Linked DNA regions of Prochlorococcus marinus str. MIT 1214. The main gene of each other region encodes a partner of the protein of the gene in region 3 in a complex. Links are inferred from orthologs where the notes say so. Each region holds a gene or a part of one and is shown on either strand. Other genes may lie near its edges. The genes, in order: accD, accC and accB.

Region 1 (5,975 bases), 1.2 Mb from region 3 along the record:
CAAGACCTTCTGTGGTGAAAAGCATACCTCTATATGCTTTTCTGTTGTCCTCAGTGTTCTCAACACCTATTGAAGCAAGCCTTTTACCTACTGTTTTAGTTGATTCGTCAACAGCAAGAATCCCTTTGCCTGGCTGGGCTATGGCACTTGCCGTTTTCTTTAGTTCTTCTGCGTAGTACGAGAGTGCCATTTATGCAACAAAAATTTCCTTAAGATTATTCCATATCAAAGGCCCTTTTTGTGGCTTATTACACCTAAAAAAGAAAATTTATATTTTTCTGTGCATTTCTCTAATTGATTTCAAGCTTCATTCCAATCGAGTTTGATTCTTTAACCTTGTCACAAACAATTTGGCTTGCTAATCCCTCAGCTAAGCCTGGAATAACTGGTGTACCGTCTTTTATGCTTTGAACCCACCAGTTTTGTATTCTTGCTACTGGGGCAATTCGTCCATCTGTCCAAATTTTTGAAAAAGAAAGATCTGAATCTGGTTGAATACTTTTAAGAACTTCTTCCTTAGTTGAGAACCACAGCCCAAATCCGTGCACATAATCTTTCTGATTATCACTGCTAAGAATAAGAGTTCCATTGCGCCCATAAATTTCTAGACTAAAACCTCGGCTTTGTTTTGTTACGGCAGAGAGATTTACTTGAGCTGGAATCAAATTGTTATTAATGCTTTTAATTTGTAGTTGAGAAATGCTTACATCTTCACTTGTTACTTTTTTAGTGTTTTTTGATTGGGTACAAAATCTTTGTTTGATTGAAGTTGCATTTATTGCGCTTAATGAATGAGTTGGACCAATGAGCCAATGAATCATGTCAAAAGCATGGGTGCCTAACGCGCCCAATACCCCTCCACCAGAATCTTCGTCTGAATACCAATTCCATGGTCTATCTGGATTAGCTCTGCTGCTCATTAGCCAATCTAATTTTACAAAATATGGTTCATCTAGTTTCTTCTCGTTAATTATTCGCTTTGCTTGCATGAACTGAGGAACCGCTCGATATTCGTAATCGACAGCTATTTTTAAATTTCTTTTTAGAGCATTTCTTTGAAGCTCTTTTACTTCTTCAGAGTTTAAGCAAATTGGCTTTTCTAGTAAAAGATGTTTTCCTCCTTTAATTGCCTCTAGTGCAAGCTCGTATCTGGGTGCTGGCGGAGTAGCTATGATTATTCCATCTACTTTGGAATCATTTACTAAATCCTCCCAGGTCTCGTAGGCACGAAGATTGTGCTTATTACAGGCTTCTTTAAGCCTTTCTGGCCGAGGATGCCACAATCCCACAAGCTCAATATTCTTATTAGATAATGATGCAGGAATATGAACACTTTCACCGAAACCCAGTCCTGCAATTGCTATGCGAATCGGATGATCTGTATTGATCATTCTTTTAAATAATTGATGAGTTTAAACATTTTCGCAGCTATCTGAAATCACATCATCTAAAAGTTTATCCCCATTAGGGTCTTCCCATTTTGCGGATAAATTCTGTTTACCATTAACTGAAATATCCTTGAATTTATTAGTCATACAATTGATTTTCATTATATAAATATTCTCCTCTATTTCCTTTGAAGTGCTAGGGGCGATTTTTATGTATTTTGTGGTTAGTTCTATTATTCCTTTTTCTTCAATATCAATACTATCTCTATCTAAATATTGAATTCCAGCAGGTGTTCGACTAACTTCAACCCAATTAGTATTGGCTCCATATACTATATTTGTATTATTGAAAAAAATTAATAATATTAATACTAATATATTCAAGAGAAAATTAAATTTATTTTTTATTTTTTGATTTATTTTAAGCATTAGTTTGTAATTTTACTTCTTGTGTCTTATGTAATCGAAGTATCTTTGCCAAAGTTTCTTTAAGTTCTGTTCTTGGTACAATGGTATCTACGAAACCATGGTCTTGAAGATATTCTGCTGTTTGAAAATTATCAGGAAGTTTTTCTCTAAGTGTTTGTTCAATTACTCTTCTCCCTGCAAATCCAATAAGTGCTTTGGGTTCTGCAAGTATTAAATCTCCAAGCATGGCAAAACTAGCAGTAACTCCTCCAGTAGTGGGATGTGTAAGTAAAGGCATATAGAGCAACTGTGCATCTCTATGTCGTTCAAGGGCCCCTGAAATTTTTGCCATTTGCATCAGACTTAACATCCCTTCTTGCATTCGCGCACCACCCGAAGCGCAAACAATCAGTAATGGCAGTTTTTCTTTAGTTGAATGTTCGATAAGCCTTGTGAGCTTCTCTCCCACAACAGATCCCATTGAGCCGCCCATGAATCTGAAATCCATTACAGCTAATGCCATGGGAATAGAATTAACTTCGCATGTCCCTGTTAATACTCCATCTTTAAGACCAGTACTAGCTTGACTTTCTCTGAGCCTATCTGCGTAAGCTCGTCGATCTTTAAAACCCAGTGGGTCAACGGGAGTTAAATGATTATTGATTGATTTGAACGTATTTGGATCAGAAATTAGTCTTATTCTCTCTTCGCTATCTATTCGATTGTGATGCCCACAATTACTGCAAACACTGCAATTATCTATTAAATCTTTTCTATAAACTACCTGTCCACATTCTGGACATTTTTCCCATAGTCCATCACTTTCTTCAGATTCCTGAGTGACTTTGCCAACAAATTGGCCTTTTCTTCTATCAGCAAACCAGTCGAATAATGACACAGCTATGTTGTGATTGAATTTAATTTAATACCTTGAGTCCCTTTAAAAGGATTCGAAAGTTTAAATCTTATCTATAATCCAAGAACAAAATATTCCAATTGATAGGAATGGTGCAAATGGATACTGATGAAATGCTCTTAATTTTTTAGTGACTTTTCCATGCAAACTGTATATAGCTGATAGTAAAAATGAAATGCATAATGATAAGAAACTGAATTCTATACCAAGCCATATTGTACTGAAAGAAGTGAGTTTTATATCACCTATTCCTAATGAATTCACTCCGAAAATCTTATAACCTATTTTACTTATTGAATACATTGTTATAAAGATAACAACCATTGAAAAAAAATTATTTATTATTAAATCTGTAATATCTATTGTTTCTTTGGATAAACCTGTGCAAAACAAATAAAGAAGACCTGAAATTGCAAATGATATCAATTTGTTTTCACTTATTAGCATTGTATTTATATCTTCTATCGAGATGTAATACAAGATATAAAAAAGTATTAAAGTAAAGAATATATTAATCGCCATTATTTATTAACTTTATCTGATAAAACTATATAAGCAGCTTGGATTTATTGATTAATTTAATTAGCCTGCTGCTTTCTTCTCCTCTATCATTTTATGAATAATTGGTGTAAGAATAAGTTCCATAGCAAAGCCCATTTTGCCTCCATTAACAACAATACTTGTTGGACTAGACATGAAGGAATCATGAATCATTCCTAATAAATACTGGAAGTCAATACCCCATTTTTCCCTTGAACCTTTTCTAAAATGAATAATTACAAAACTTTCGTCTGGTGTTGGAATATTTCGACAAATAAATGGGTTTGATGTATCAATTGTCGGTACTCTCTGGAAATTAATATCTGTTCTGCTGAATTGGGGACATATATGATTGATATAATCAGGCATTCTTCTCAGAATTGTATCGACGATTGTTTCTGCTGAATATCCTCTTTCTGCATTATCTCTATGTATTTTTTGTATCCATTCGAGATTGGTAATTGGTACTACACCAACAAGTAAATCTGCGAATGAAGCTACATCATAATTTTCCCCTACTACTCCACCGTGTAGACCTTCATAAAACAAAAGGTCCGTTCCTGTTGGAATATCTTCCCAAGGAGTGAATTGACCTGGATCTAGTTTCGTTCCTAAGCGAGTGTTGTGTTCCTCAGCTTCTTCTGGGCTATGTAAATAATATCTTTTCTGACCTCCGCCAGTTTTTCCATATTGACTAAATAGGTCTTCTAATTTGTCGAATAAATTTGCCTCTGGTCCAAAATGAGAAAAATTTTCACCTCTTGAAAGGGCTTCAGACATTGCCTTCTTCATAGGCATTCTCTCAAAACGGTGATAGCTATCTCCTTCAACAACTGCAGGAACTATATTTTCTCGAGCAAATATATGCTCAAAAGCTCTTTTAACTGTGCTTGTTCCTGCTCCGGATGAACCAGTTACAGCTACTACTGGGTGAAGCTTTGACATCGACGCTTATGTATTGACTTTTCATTTTTACAGGTCGACTGACCACAAAGGGAAACTATTCAAAGAGTTTTTTAATTTGTGAACTATTTATTTTAATTTTTTTGCCAATAGTTCTCCCATTTGATAGCAACCAACCTTTTTAGTTATCTGCTCGCTCATTAAGTCAGATGTTCTATAACCCTCAGTTAGGATCTGGTTAATTGCATTTTCTAAAGAATTTGCTGCTTGTGTTTCATTAAAGGCAATTTTTAACATCATTGCAGCAGATAAAAGCATTGCGATTGGATTGGCTATATCTTTTCCAGCTATGTCAGGAGCTGAACCATGAACAGGTTCAAATACACCTGGACCATTAGTGGTTAACGAAGCAGAAGGAAGCATGCCAATTGAGCCTGTCAGCATGGCTGCAATGTCGCTAAGAATGTCTCCAAATAAATTACCTGTAAGAATCACATCAAACTGGCTTGGATCTCTAACAAGTTGCATTGCTGCGTTATCTACATATTGATGCGTAAGTTCTATATCTTGGTAGTTGTTAGACACCAAGATTGTTTCCTCTCTCCATAGTTGACTTACATCTAAAACATTAGCTTTATCGACTGAGCAAACTTTTTGACGTCTTTGTTTGGCTAATTTAAAAGCAATTTCTGCGATTCGTTTAACTTCCTCGGAAGTGTATGTCATCGTATTAAATGCCCTTTCTCCCTTTTCTGTTTTTATCCTTCCTTTAGGTTCTCCAAAGTAAATACCGCTAGTAAGTTCTCTGACTACTACTAAATCAACTTCTTTAACAAAGTCTTCTTTCAAGCTACTTGCTTTTGTTAAGGATGGAATTATTTTTACTGGTCTTATATTTGCGAAAAGATCCAAAGAAGATCTGAGATTAAGTAAACCTGTTTCAGGTCTTTTCTCCCTAGGTAATTCGTCATACTTTGGGTCTCCTATTGCTGCTAACAAAACAGCATCAGAGTTCTTACATTCTTGAAGAGTTCTATCTGGTAAGGGGATACCATCTGAATCTATAGCGGACCCGCCAAAAGGCATTTCTTTAAATTTGATTTCAAAGCCAAATTTTCTTGAGACGAGGTCAAGGATTTTATGCGTGACGTTTGTTATCTCTGGACCAATTCCATCTCCTGGCAATAACGTTATTTTGTAAGACTTCATTTGTTCTTATTAATTAAGGGAAAAACTTACCTGGATTTTCTGCGATCTAATTGACGAATGGCTTTTGCTATCTCAGGTAGTTTTTTGAAATTAGCAGAGCATCTTAACCATAGTTTATTGGGAATAGCAGGGAAGCCGCTAACCACCTTTCCTGCATCAATATTTGATACGATTCCTGTTTTGGAGCTGGCTATCACTCTATCGCCAATTTTTACTCTATTACTGACACCAACTTGTCCAGCAAGAATAACTCCGTCTCCAATCTGTGCGCCTCCAGCAATACCAACTTGAGCAGCCATCGCACAACCTTTGCCGGTAGTTACTCCATGACCAATTTGTACTAGGTTATCAATTTTTGTGTCTTCACCAATTATTGTCTTTCCTACTGAAGGCCTATCAATTGTTGATCCACTACCAACTTCTACTTTGTTTTTTAAAATAACTATTCCCACCTGAGGCATTTTCTTCCATCCCTGTGATGTAGGTACGAATCCAAAACCTTCACCACCTATAACGGCGTTAGCATTAATTACACATTCGTCGCCAAGTTTAGATCCAGTATGAATAACACTATTTGCGTGAATTAAATTTTTGGCACCAATGCTCACATT
Region 2 (6,006 bases), 110 kb from region 3 along the record:
GCGTTGGCCACAGGCCAACCCTAAAGAACTATCATGAAACTGTGCTTGAAATCACGGAGAACAAAGGTTGGCGATTATTGCCCGCTGCAAGTTACCAATTCACTGAGAACTAATGTATTTCTATGAACTCCAATACTGAAACAAACCAAGATAATCAGTCAATAAAACAAGAACAAACTGATTCAGAAATTAAAAATCTTTCACCTAGCGCAACCACAAATGATATTCCTGAATTTGGGTGGAGTGGCTATGCAGAGAGAATAAATGGAAGATTTGCAATGCTTGGTCTTATGGCCGTTCTACTTGTTGAAGCAATTAGCAAGATATCGTTTTTGGAATGGGCTGGAATAATTAATAAATAATGATTATTTGATTAATCATCAAATCTTGAGCTGTTATCTCTTGGTCTCGACTTTCTTGTGGACGATGAATAAGAGCTTGTAGAAGATGATCTTCGATTGACAGGGTTTTCAGAGGAATTCTTTGCAGGTCTTCTACTAGTTCTACTTACTCCTTTTTCAGAACTAGAAAAGGCAGCATCTTCAATATTATTGTTAGTTTTAGAAGGCCTCCTAGATCCCATTGAAGGTATATTTGCATTATCAGAATTTAATCTTGAAGATGATACTTGAGAGGGATTAGGGGCTCCATTTCTTCTACGACTTGAAGTTTGAACACTTGCTGAAGGACGAGTCCCCCTCCTACTTTCTTGTCGGCTAATTCTCCTATCGCCAAAGCTTGAGGCTCTATCTGAAGAAGATTCTGGATTATTAAATCGTTCCATTCTCCTATCTCTCTCGGCTCCTCGAGAATTAATTTCTGGAGAACTAATATTTCTGGGCCTTCTACTTACAGCCTGCTCAGGGATTGCCGCCCTAGATGGACGTCTTCCATATTTTTCATCATCTGGATATTCTTCTTGATAATCTTCTCTACCAGAAAATCTTCTATTAATAGGTTGAGTTTCCTCAAATCGATCATAATTTCTATCAGGTCCTGCATCAGACAAACTTCCTCTAGAAGATCTTGGCAACTCAGGTTCATCATCAAAATATGAAGATCTTCGTGCTTGATCTGTTGCAATACCTCTCAGGCGAACACTTTCATACGCAAAGAAAACAGTTGTTCCTGCAAGTAAAAACTGTCCAAACTGAAGGATGGGATCTAAACGCCAACCTTGAAAAAAAAGTATCCCTCCACACAGCAAACCAATAGCTGCAAAAAATACATCGTAATCTCTTGCCAATGCTGGCTTAAAAGATCTAAGAAAATATAAGCCAGCTCCGCATACAGCTAGAACGATGCCAACAATGCTGGCCCAATTTAGACTGGCATTGACCAAGTTTGCCCTCTTAAATAAACATTTTCAGGTTGAAACCAACCTTATATTTATCAGTCTATGGCATAAATAGGTGTTTGCTAGGGCTATCTACTCAATGCATCTTTTTGGCTTACCCAAATCAACGCAGCAGCAGCAGGTGCAACTACCAAAGCTCCAGCGGCAAGAAAACTCCCTATCATCCCAACAGCAGAACTAGTAGCAGCTTGACCAGAAGCTCCAGCACTAAGGAACAAATTTAAAAAATGAAAAGTCATTTCAGCTAATTCTTATGCAAGACCGAGTAATCTTACGCAATAAAAGATGATTTATGCCATCTATTCAATAATGCTTTGAGCTTTGTGATGCCTCTGTTAATTAAAAGTCTTCCAACCCTGCATTTTTTAATGGGTTTTTTAATAGGTTCGCTAACCCTTGCATTCCTTCTCAGAATTATTTTGACTTGGTATCCAAAAATAGATTTAAGAACTGGTTTATGGCCAATTATCTTTTTACCAACTGAACCTATACTTGCAGCTACTCGAAAAATTGTGGCACCTATAGGAGGAGTAGATGTTACTCCAATTATTTGGGTAGGTCTCTTAAGCCTTTTTCGCGAATTGTTTCTTGGTCAACAAGGTTTACTAACTCAAATTATATTTTGATCTTTAGAACTATTTACAACATTTCTTGTTCGACAAACTTTGTATGGACATCCCCTTTTGTAAATTCTTTTCTCTTGAGTAATTTCAAATGAAAATCAATAGTTGTTGTAATTCCTGTAACTGCACACTCGTTTAAAGCCCTTTCCATACGTTTAAGTGCAGCTTCTCTATCTCTTCCCCAAACAATTAATTTTCCTATTAAAGAATCATAAAAAGGAGGTATGTCATAACCGGTATACACATGGCTATCTACCCTGACACCAGGCCCACCAGGAGGCAACCAGCCTGTAATTTTACCTGGAGAGGGTCTGAAATTGTGACTTGGATCTTCAGCATTAATTCTGCATTCGATTGCATGTCCCTCAAGCTTGATCTCTGATTGACTAAATTTTAATTTTTCTCCTCCTGCAATTCGTAATTGTTCTGAAATGAGATCCATACCTGTAACTAATTCCGTTACTGGATGCTCAACTTGTATTCGAGTATTCATTTCCATAAAATAGAAGTTTCCATGACGATCCAGTAAGAACTCCACTGTCCCTGCACCTTCGTAATTGATACTTTTTGCTGCTGCAACTGCTGCTTCTCCCATCTGTAATCTCAACTGATCATCTAAAGCTGGACTGGGTGATTCCTCCAACAATTTCTGATGTCGTCTTTGAATCGAGCAATCTCTCTCTCCAAGATGCACAACATTTCCAAAACGATCAGCAAGAATCTGAACCTCTACATGCCTTGGACGATCAATAAATTTCTCCATATATAAACCTGGATTACCAAATGCAGCTTCTGCTTCCCCTTGTGCAGCTTTAAAAAGATTATCCAATTCATCAGCATGTCCCACCAAACGCATGCCTCTTCCACCGCCTCCTGCTGTTGCCTTAATCATTACTGGATAGCCCATTTCAGAAGCCAGCTGGGATGCATCTGAAACGCTCTCTAACAAACCCTCACTTCCAGGAACAGTTGGTACTCCAACCTTCTGCATAGTCGATTTAGCTGTCGACTTATCACCCATCGAACGTATTGCATGAGGAGATGGACCTACAAAAATCAGCCCATGGTCTCCGCAAATCTCTGCAAAGCGATCATTCTCAGCTAAAAAGCCATAACCAGGATGAATAGCATCAACACCTCGTGATGTTGCTGCAGCTAATATGTTTGGAATATTAAGATAACTTTTACTACTAGGAGAATCTCCTACACAAACAGCCTCATCAGCTAATTGAACATGTAACGCATTTTTATCCACAGTGCTGTAAACAGCAACAGTTGCAATCCCCATCTCACGACAGCTCCGGAGAATTCTTAAAGCTATTTCGCCACGATTAGCTATCAGCAATTTGCCTATGGGCATTCAAATTTATTTAGTCCTCTGGCGGATCGTATCAGTATTAGTGCCCAACACAGAAACGCATTAAGTAGAAGCTTAATAGGTTTAGCATTATGATCATGGTTACTTGGTGTTTAACTGAGTTACCTTGCGGATGTGGCGGAATTGGTATACGCGCATGTCTAAGGAACATGTGGCTTCGGCCTTGCGAGTTCAAGTCTCGCCATCCGCATTTTTCAAAACTAATGCTCATCAATAAATGAGTAATGATCCTGTAGCAATTATCTTTGTCTCAAATGGACCAGGTGAACTAGCTACTTGGGTTAAGCCACTGGCTCAAGAGCTGCATAAACAAATTGCGCTAAGACCTAAAGCAAAGGCATCTTCAATATCCTTAAATCTTGTTTTGGTTCCATGCCCGAACGCAACTGGCAATGAAAATCTCGTTGCCAAAAAATGGTTGCAATTTGAAAATATAATAAAAGCAAAAAATTTCTGGAAACTTCTTATAAAGCCTAAAAAATTTGGTTCATGGCCATCCAAAGGATTAGTAATTTTTTTAGGAGGAGATCAATTTTGGAGCGTTCTGCTTTCAGCAAGATTGGGATATTTAAATATGACATATGCAGAATGGATCGCAAGATGGCCGTTTTGGAATAATCGTATTGTCACAATGTCGGAAAGTATCGTTGAGAAACTGCCAAGACGAATTCAAAATCGTTGCTCAGTAATAGGAGACCTGACAGCTGACTTAACAGAAACTGCAAAAATTGATGATCCACTGCCTCCTGGAAAGTGGATTGCTCTTATGCCAGGTTCAAAAAGCGCCAAACTAAAAATTGGAATACCTTTTTTTCTTGATGTAGCTGATAAAATATCAAAATCTATGCCAGATTGTAAGTTTCTAATACCTATTGCTCCCACCACAAATATCGATGAAATCAAATATTATGGTAGCAAAAAAAATATAATTACCAAACAATATAAATCTGGAATAAAATCAATTTCTAAAGCCAAAAATAAAGAAGCAAGAGGAATATTAATCACCAATAATTCGACAGTGATTTTAGTGCAAGAAAAGCATCCAGCATATAGTGATCTCAGTCAGTGTGATATAGCTTTAACAACAGTAGGGGCCAATACTGCTGAGCTGGGCTCATTAAATATTCCGATGATAGTTGTCGTACCTACACAACACATTCTAGTTATGGAAGCATGGGATGGGATTGTAGGTTTAATAGCTAGATTACCAATTTTAAAACGATGCCTAGGTTTATTCATTAGCTTTGTAAAACTGAGAAAAAGAGGATTTCTGGCTTGGCCAAATATATCGGCAAAAAGAATGATTGTACCTGAAAGAATCGGACACATAAGCACAACCCAAATAGCTGAAGAAACAGTTGATTGGTTAAATTCACCTGAAAGGCTTTCTGGCCAAAAAGAAGATCTTCAAGCACTTAGAGGTCTTAAAGGAGCAACAAAGAAATTTTGTCAAGAAATTATTAATCTTCTAAAAGAGAAAAAACTTTTAAGTTAATCACCATGGATCTTCAATATCTGAATTTTTTTTATCATTAGATAGAGGAACCTGAGATTTTTTGATAGATGGTTTTTCCAAAGGCTCAACATCCATAGGCTCTTCATCTCTATTTATTAGTGACCTATTTTTAGTATTACGAGAGGATATTTTTGCTTGAAAAGTATCAGAACTAGTATTGAATTTTGATTCAGTATAACTTACGTCATCTTCATCAGTTTCTGAATAAATTGAAGACTGATTAGATTCATCTAGGTATCTTAATTCTTGATTATATTGTTCTTGTTCTGAATCTTGTAATTCTACATATTCCATCTCTTCTTCTTCAAAAATCTCCTCTTGAGATTGTTCTAGAAGTCTTTGATCATCATTTGCACTTTCTCCAGAGGTCAATTGATTTTCAACTGGGACGAGATTAACTCTATACCTTTCTCTTTCGCTATCTTCCCATCCCGAATTACCTACACCAAGCTTTTCAAGAAAACCACTATTTAATTGTTTTAATTTCTCTTCAGCACCTTCATAAACAATTATTCGATCAGGACCACTACTAACAATTTCATCAACAGGCATCTCCCAAGTACTTAAAACCCCTTCGCCTAATAATGGAACGCCTAATGCTCCCATAACTAAAGTAAGTAGTTCTCCAGTTTCAATGTCAAAAGAAAATCCAAGTACTCTTCCCAACTGATCACCTGATTCAGTAATCACTTGGCAATTAATAACTTTATTGAATCTCTCAGGAACAAAGTTTTCACTCAATGAATCTAATGTATCTACCAAAATCACATCACCTACTTGTCGAATCTGATCAAGAGGAAGCCATCGTGGCAATCCAGGTAAAAAACGTGTTAGAGGATTATCTCGTAGTCCTAAAGCAACAACTTCTCTGCGATCAATATCAACAACAACTTCTCCTACAAGACCCAACCTGCGTCCAGTATCACGAGTTATAACCTGAGTGCCCATCAACTCAGAACGAAGCCATAATCTGTCACTAGGTACAGCAGATGTTGATTCTTGTGGAGCTTGAGTGTTGGTCAACTCAAATATGCAGAAATGAGATTGGTAGAACCATATTGGACCATCTTAGTAAATTCAATCAAGCTGCGATTGGCAACCCAACAACTTGAGTATGATTTCCCCGTGCTTG
Region 3 (6,039 bases):
CGCTCGTCATCAAAAAGCAACGCAAGAAGGAATAAAAGCTATGGGTTTAACCTTATTCACAAAAGAAGGTTTTGGAAGCCCCGCAATAACAGCTGTTAAACCTGAAAATATAGATGCAGAAAACATCAGAACATCCATAAAGAATGATTTCGATATACTCCTAGCGGGAGGACAAGATCACTTAAAAGGAAAAATCTTTAGAATTGGGCATTTAGGCTTTGTGAACGATAGGGATATTCTGAGTGTAATTTCAGCTTTAGAAAGCACTCTAGATAAAATGGGAAAACTACAAGCTCCAGCTGGAACAGGGGTTTCAAAAACTATTTCAGTCTTAAATCAATTAAAATAATTATTTTAATTATTCATCTTTTACGATTCTTATATGTAAAAGTCTGTAAAAACAAACTAATATTTATAAACTTAAATAAATTTATGAATAATCATCTAGTTTTAATCAAATGAAGCACTTGAGGCCCAACTACACTTGCCATTCTTTCTTTGTCAAGTGCTTTCAAAATTAAACCAGCGCAAGATTGTAAATCGCCTTCATCAGCATATACTGATGCATTCTTAAAAAAATAGCCAGCTTCTTTTAAAAATGCCTGTTTCTTAACTTGTATCGTATTCATTATTAGAATTAAATAGTACAAACGATTTTATCAATTCATTATATCAAAAGATAGTTAGTTAATTCGTAGAATAAAGGCTAAGGGAAATCGTCAGTAAAATTTTAATTCATCGATTTTCAAATACGATATTTGGTTAAATCATAAATAATTAAAATAGATAAAAACAAAGAATTACTAATTCGAACTAAAACTAGACAGAGTAAAAAATAATAGATATTTTAAAATCGATAATTCTCTTAAAAATTATGCCAATTGGGATAAGTCGAAACTTCTTACCTATTTCAATAATTTGTTTAGTATGCAGTACTACTTTAGGCGTCAAAACTAATGCAGCAGTCACTAACGGGGCAGACATATATTGCTTTATGAGGAATGGAGGTAATACTCATGAGCCAAGCTGGCAAGCAGCGTATCAATTTATAAAAAATAAAAAACAAGGACTATTCAAAACTTCACCTAAGCAAGCCGCCTCACTAATTGTTGAAGAAGTAGTTCTAGATCCAATAAAATATGAAGATTGCATTAGCTATTTAGGCGATATGTATTCCGGTGGCTCAATCTCAATAGAAATAGATGATGATCAGCAATTAAAAGATGAAACAAAATCATCTATCCAGAACCCAGAAAAAAGTCCAAAAGGAAAATATTTAGATCCTTATAACTATTGATAAAGCTTATGTTGATATAAAAAGATATAAATAAATTTAATCAATCAAAAATAAAAAATATCTTACAAAATAGAAAAATGATATTTTCGATACATTGACTTATTTCTTTGTCGAGGGAAAATTCTACTAGATAATTTTTACTTATGCACAATAGGGATGCGGTTTTCTTAGAAGATCTCTGCCCAAAGCTGCGCAATCGAAGATGGCGAAAATCATTACATGATTTCACAGGAAAAAAATGTATATATTGTGGGAAGCTTTCAGAATCAATTGATCATGTTTTGCCACGAAGTCAAGGTGGTTTAAGCATTACTGAAAATTGTGTACCTGCCTGTCTTTCATGCAATGGAAAGAAAACAGATAGCAATGCATTTGAATGGTACAGAAAACAACGTTTTTATGACCCAAGACGTTCTATGGCAATAAGAGCTTGGACGGAAGGAGATATACGCTTAGCTTTGAGACTTCTAAAATGGGCTCAACCTAAGCAACATGAAAAATCAAAAGATCAATTGAATGAAGATTATTCTTGGCAAGCAGCTTAGATTTCTACCAGACTTGACAGGCATCTGAAGAATTATATTTTTCACATATGGAAGCTAGATTCATGGGCTTCTCAGGAACAACTACAATACAAAAGAGAAAACAAATTGCAGCAATCAAAGGCTTGATCAAATTTTGATTTTTCTTTTGAGAAGGTAATCTTTTATCGTTCCTTATTCTGACAACACCTATGCTGGAATTCAGACTAGGCTTTAAACAAGAAGCAATCATTCCTAAATAATCAACATAATACATTTGTACTAATGATTGAAGATATTGTCAAGCAATTGGATCCTTTAGAGCCTAAATCGAAATTAATCATATTTGGAGGTGGATATAGCGGTCAAAGAGTCGCAAGTGCAGGAAGATATTTAGGTGCAAACGTTTTGTGCAGTAGAAGAAAAGAAAAAAGTAAGGGGGCTGATTTCACATTTAATGTTGATCAAGAGCTGTCTGATGAAATTCTCGAGGGGGCAACGCATGTCCTAAGTTGTATACCTCCATTATTAAGTGGAGAAGATCCTGTACTACTTAGACTTAAGAGTCAATTACTAAATTCAAAAAATTTAAAGTGGGTGGGTTACTTATCTACTACTGGAGTGTATGGAGACACTCAAGGAGAATGGGTAAATGAAAATACTTCTCCTAATCCTCAACAAGAAAGAAGTATCCGTAGATTTTCCTGTGAAAAACAATGGCTAGCAACACAGCTTCCTATTCAAATACTTAGAATTCCAGGTATCTATGGACCTGGAAGATCTGCATATGAAAGCCTGTTGAAAGGAACAGCGAAAATGATCGACAAGCCTGGTCAAGTATTTTCAAGAATTCATGTGGATGATATTGCTGGAGCTGTTTTATTTTTGATTAATCTCTATTCTCAAGGAAACAATCCATCTGTAGTCAATGTAGCTGATAACTTACCAAGCAATAATCTTGAAGTGATTGATTACGCAGCTAAATTAGCCAAAATATCTCTACCATCAAAAGTACCTTTTGAAATTGCAAAAAAAACAATGAGTCCAATGGCACTATCTTTTTGGCAAGAAAATCGAAAAGTTGATAACAATTTATTATGTAAAAAACTCGGTTATTCTCTAATTTACCCAGATTTTAAATCTGGCTTAAAAAATTGTTTCTCAAAATTAAAAATAAATGAATAATCTTTAATCAATGTTCTTTTAAAAACTCATCCAAATTTAATACATAACTAAAATATAACCAAATAAAATCCAATATAATCAAAAACTTATTCCAATTCAAAACAACGAAGCATTACTCACGCTAAAACAGATCAAAATTACAACATGAAAACATTTCCTACATCGAAAGACAACGAAAATACTCTTATTATTGCATTGGGAGACCCTGCAGGGATAGGGACCGAAATAATATTAAAAGCTCTTGCCTCTAAATGCTTAAATGAGAAAATAAAGCCTTTACTTGTAGGATGCAAAAATAATATTTATACAACTTATTTAAAGCTAATTAAACATGGAATATATAATATCCCTAACCCAAACAAGCTTGATATTATTGATATACCTCTAGAAAAAGAAATAATACCAGGAAAAGTTGATAAGTATACTGGCGCAGCAAGCTTTAAATGGCTTTTAAATGCTACAAATATACTTTTACAAGGAAAAGCAAAAGCTTTAGTCACAGCACCTATTTCAAAAATAGCATGGCATAAAGCTGGGCATGAATTTGCAGGTCAAACTGAATTATTAGGAAAGTTAACTAATAAAAAAACATCAATGCTTTTTACAGCAATATCACCAAATAATGGATGGAGATTTAATACTTTACTAGCGACAACGCATATACCTCTTAATGAAATCAAAAATAATTTAACAAAAGAATTAATTAGATTTAAATTAGATACTTTATTGAATTTTTGTCGTCAGTTCAAAGAAAAACCATTAATTCACATAGCAGGCTTAAATCCACATGCGGGAGAAGAAGGAAAGATTGGCATAGAAGAACAAAACTTAATGATTCCCATTTTAAATGAATGGAAATTAGATAATCCAGAAGTAAAAATAAGCGGACCTATACCTCCAGACACTTGCTGGATTTCATCAGCAAATGCATGGAATGCTCTCTCAACTTCCAATAATGCGCCTGACGGAATTCTTGCTTTATATCATGATCAAGGTCTAATACCAGTCAAATTAATAGCCTTTGACGAAGCTATAAATACAACTCTTGGACTACCATTTGTAAGAACATCTCCTGATCATGGTACTGCTCTAGATATTGCAGGTAAGTTCAAGGCCAGAGAAAAAAGCATGATTGCTGCAATTAATAATGCCTGGCTTCTTTCTCGATAAATTAAAAATCTATAAAGGTTTTAATCTCATTAATACTTGACCAAACTCAACTGGAGTTCCATTTTCAACAAGAATTTCAATTACTTCTCCACTCACCTCTGACTCCAATTCATTCATTAATTTCATTGCCTCAAGAATACAAACTGCTTGCCCAACACTGATCCTCGATCCGATGTCCACGAAAGGAGGCTCTTCTGGCCCTGGTGCCCGATAAAAGGTCCCAACCATGGGAGCAGTAACTTCAACCAAATCAGAGCGTGATCCTGGAACTGAAGGAGGAGGTGTGCTTGGAACTGGTGAAGCCTCAATTTTGCGTTGATGTGGTGGATCAATCTCTTCGGATGTCGATTTCTTTTGAGAAGTTATTGAATCTGAAGAAGTCCCAAGATTACGTTTAACTTCCAAATAAAAGTCTTCTCCCTCAAGTCGAAACTCTTGAATATCGCTCTCAGATAGACTTGCCAACAAGCGATGAAGCTCTTCGTGATCAAGATTCATTGTCATTGTGTTTCTCGTCCTAGATAAGTGTCATTTCGAGTATCTACCCGAATTTTCTCACCAATTGAAATAAATAATGGAACCATAACTTGAGCTCCTGTTTCCAAGATTGCTGGCTTTGTACCTCCTGAAGCAGTGTCACCTTTAACCCCAGGATCAGTTTCTTTTATTTCTAAAACAACTGAATTGGGCAATTCAACTTCAAGTGGTTTTTCATTCCAGGACACTACATTAACCTCCATCCCTTCTTTTAGATATTTCCGACTTTCTCCAATTTGTTCAGCAGTTAGGCGTGTTTCTTCATAAGAAGTCATATCCATAAATACAAAATCATCTCCGTCCATGTAAGTATGTTGCAACTTTGATTTCTCCAAAAGAGCTTGAGGAACCATTTCCCCAGCTCTAAAAGTCTTTTCGACAACACTACCGCTCACAACAGCTTTTAATTTAGTCCTGACAAACGCAGAACCCTTACCAGGCTTGACATGTAGAAATTCAATAACACGCCAAACTGCACCGTCTAACTCGATAGTAGTGCCAGTGCGAAAGTCGTTACTTGAAATCATTCACACAAAAGATACCAATCGATCATAAGTCTGTGCCAAAGTCATGCAAAACATAGAATTAACATGGCAAAAAAGATTTGCATTCTTGCCCTGATAACAATCCTATTTTCTTTGAGTTCTCCATGGATTGACCCTGCTGCTGCAAGCCTTCCAAATGGTAATCGACTAAAAGATCCTTATGCAATATTAAGAAATTCTTTACCGATTGACCAAAAAGAATTACGTGAATTACAAAACAAACTTGAAGATACGAGCGATGATCTTCGAGGAAGTAGATGGTCAGCTATCAGCAAAGCCACCTCAAGAAGTCAATTTTTAGTAAGTAATAGAAAAAATCAAATTCTTGATTCAATGCCAGATGAAAATAAAGAAAAAGCAGTTAATTTGCTCTCAAATTTAAATGAAGAGCTTGATGAATTAAGGCAAATAGCAAACGAAAAAAATAAAGTCTCATTTCTTGATGTCAGACGTCAAAGTTTAAAAACAATTGATGATCTAGAATCTCTTTTAATCACTAATGATTTTCCATATGCAATCCCTAGTGAATATGACAATTTACCTAGACTCTTAGGGAGAGCAAATGTAGAAATAAAAACATCAAAAGGAAATATGAGCGCAATTATCGATGGTTATAATGCTCCTTTAACAGCTGGTGCATTTATAGATCTTTCATTAAAAGGTTTTTACGATGGTTTACCAATTAATAGAGCTGAAGAATTTTTTATTCTTCAAACTGGAGATCCTAAAGGAGAAGCGATTGGCTATATAGATCCTGACAAAAATGAGTTGCGAAAAGTTCCAT

The links.
Region 1: the proteins of accB (region 3) and accD are in contact, whole or in part, in a solved structure (PDB 8UXZ), measured with the Escherichia coli proteins. The link is inferred for Prochlorococcus marinus str. MIT 1214 from one-to-one orthologs.
Region 2: the proteins of accB (region 3) and accC are in contact, whole or in part, in a solved structure (PDB 8UXZ), measured with the Escherichia coli proteins. The link is inferred for Prochlorococcus marinus str. MIT 1214 from one-to-one orthologs.

What each region holds. Positions count from the first base shown.
Region 1 is NZ_CP114777.1:199,314-205,288, forward strand. Bases 753-3,562 are described here. They hold accD (acetyl-CoA carboxylase, carboxyltransferase subunit beta), read right to left. Parts: upstream 2,695-3,562; coding sequence 1,810-2,694; downstream 753-1,809. Other genes in these bases: O5639_RS01030 (Gfo/Idh/MocA family protein), read right to left, coding at 753-1,391; O5639_RS01035 (hypothetical protein), read right to left, coding at 1,413-1,817; O5639_RS01045 (prepilin peptidase), read right to left, coding at 2,755-3,234; O5639_RS01050 (phosphoribulokinase), read right to left, coding at 3,295-3,562. In the rest of the region: O5639_RS01025 (class I fructose-bisphosphate aldolase), read right to left, coding at 1-190; more of O5639_RS01030, read right to left, coding at 291-752; more of O5639_RS01050, read right to left, coding at 3,563-4,197; leuB (3-isopropylmalate dehydrogenase), read right to left, coding at 4,285-5,364; lpxD (UDP-3-O-(3-hydroxymyristoyl)glucosamine N-acyltransferase), read right to left, coding at 5,391-5,975.
Region 2 is NZ_CP114777.1:1,473,303-1,479,308, reverse strand. Bases 1,169-4,009 are described here. They hold accC (acetyl-CoA carboxylase biotin carboxylase subunit), read right to left. Parts: upstream 3,341-4,009; coding sequence 1,997-3,340; downstream 1,169-1,996. Other genes in these bases: O5639_RS08115 (glycosyl transferase), read left to right, coding at 3,576-4,009; O5639_RS08130 (YggT family protein), read left to right, coding at 1,684-1,983; psbX (photosystem II reaction center protein PsbX), read right to left, coding at 1,426-1,596; O5639_RS08140 (Ycf66 family protein), read right to left, coding at 1,169-1,342. In the rest of the region: O5639_RS08150 (ABC transporter ATP-binding protein/permease), read left to right, coding at 1-113; O5639_RS08145 (chlorophyll a/b-binding protein), read left to right, coding at 123-362; more of O5639_RS08140, read right to left, coding at 374-1,168; more of O5639_RS08115, read left to right, coding at 4,010-4,853; O5639_RS08110 (PRC-barrel domain-containing protein), read right to left, coding at 4,854-5,897; chromosome segregation protein SMC, read right to left, coding at 5,956-6,006. UniProt on the Escherichia coli protein: This protein is a component of the acetyl coenzyme A carboxylase complex; first, biotin carboxylase catalyzes the carboxylation of the carrier protein and then the transcarboxylase transfers the carboxyl group to form malonyl-CoA.
Region 3 is NZ_CP114777.1:1,363,927-1,369,965, reverse strand. What follows is about bases 2,931-5,804. They hold accB (acetyl-CoA carboxylase biotin carboxyl carrier protein), read right to left. Parts: upstream 4,678-5,804; coding sequence 4,183-4,677; downstream 2,931-4,182. Other genes in these bases: O5639_RS07610 (peptidylprolyl isomerase), read left to right, coding at 5,301-5,804; efp (elongation factor P), read right to left, coding at 4,674-5,237; pdxA (4-hydroxythreonine-4-phosphate dehydrogenase PdxA), read left to right, coding at 3,148-4,173; O5639_RS07630 (SDR family oxidoreductase), read left to right, coding at 2,931-3,003. Outside these bases: O5639_RS07655 (pyridoxal-phosphate-dependent aminotransferase family protein), read left to right, coding at 1-349; O5639_RS07650 (hypothetical protein), read right to left, coding at 441-629; O5639_RS07645 (DUF6554 family protein), read left to right, coding at 875-1,297; O5639_RS07640 (HNH endonuclease), read left to right, coding at 1,441-1,842; O5639_RS07635 (hypothetical protein), read right to left, coding at 1,847-2,071; more of O5639_RS07630, read left to right, coding at 2,104-2,930; more of O5639_RS07610, read left to right, coding at 5,805-6,039. UniProt on the Escherichia coli protein: This protein is a component of the acetyl coenzyme A carboxylase complex; first, biotin carboxylase catalyzes the carboxylation of the carrier protein and then the transcarboxylase transfers the carboxyl group to form malonyl-CoA.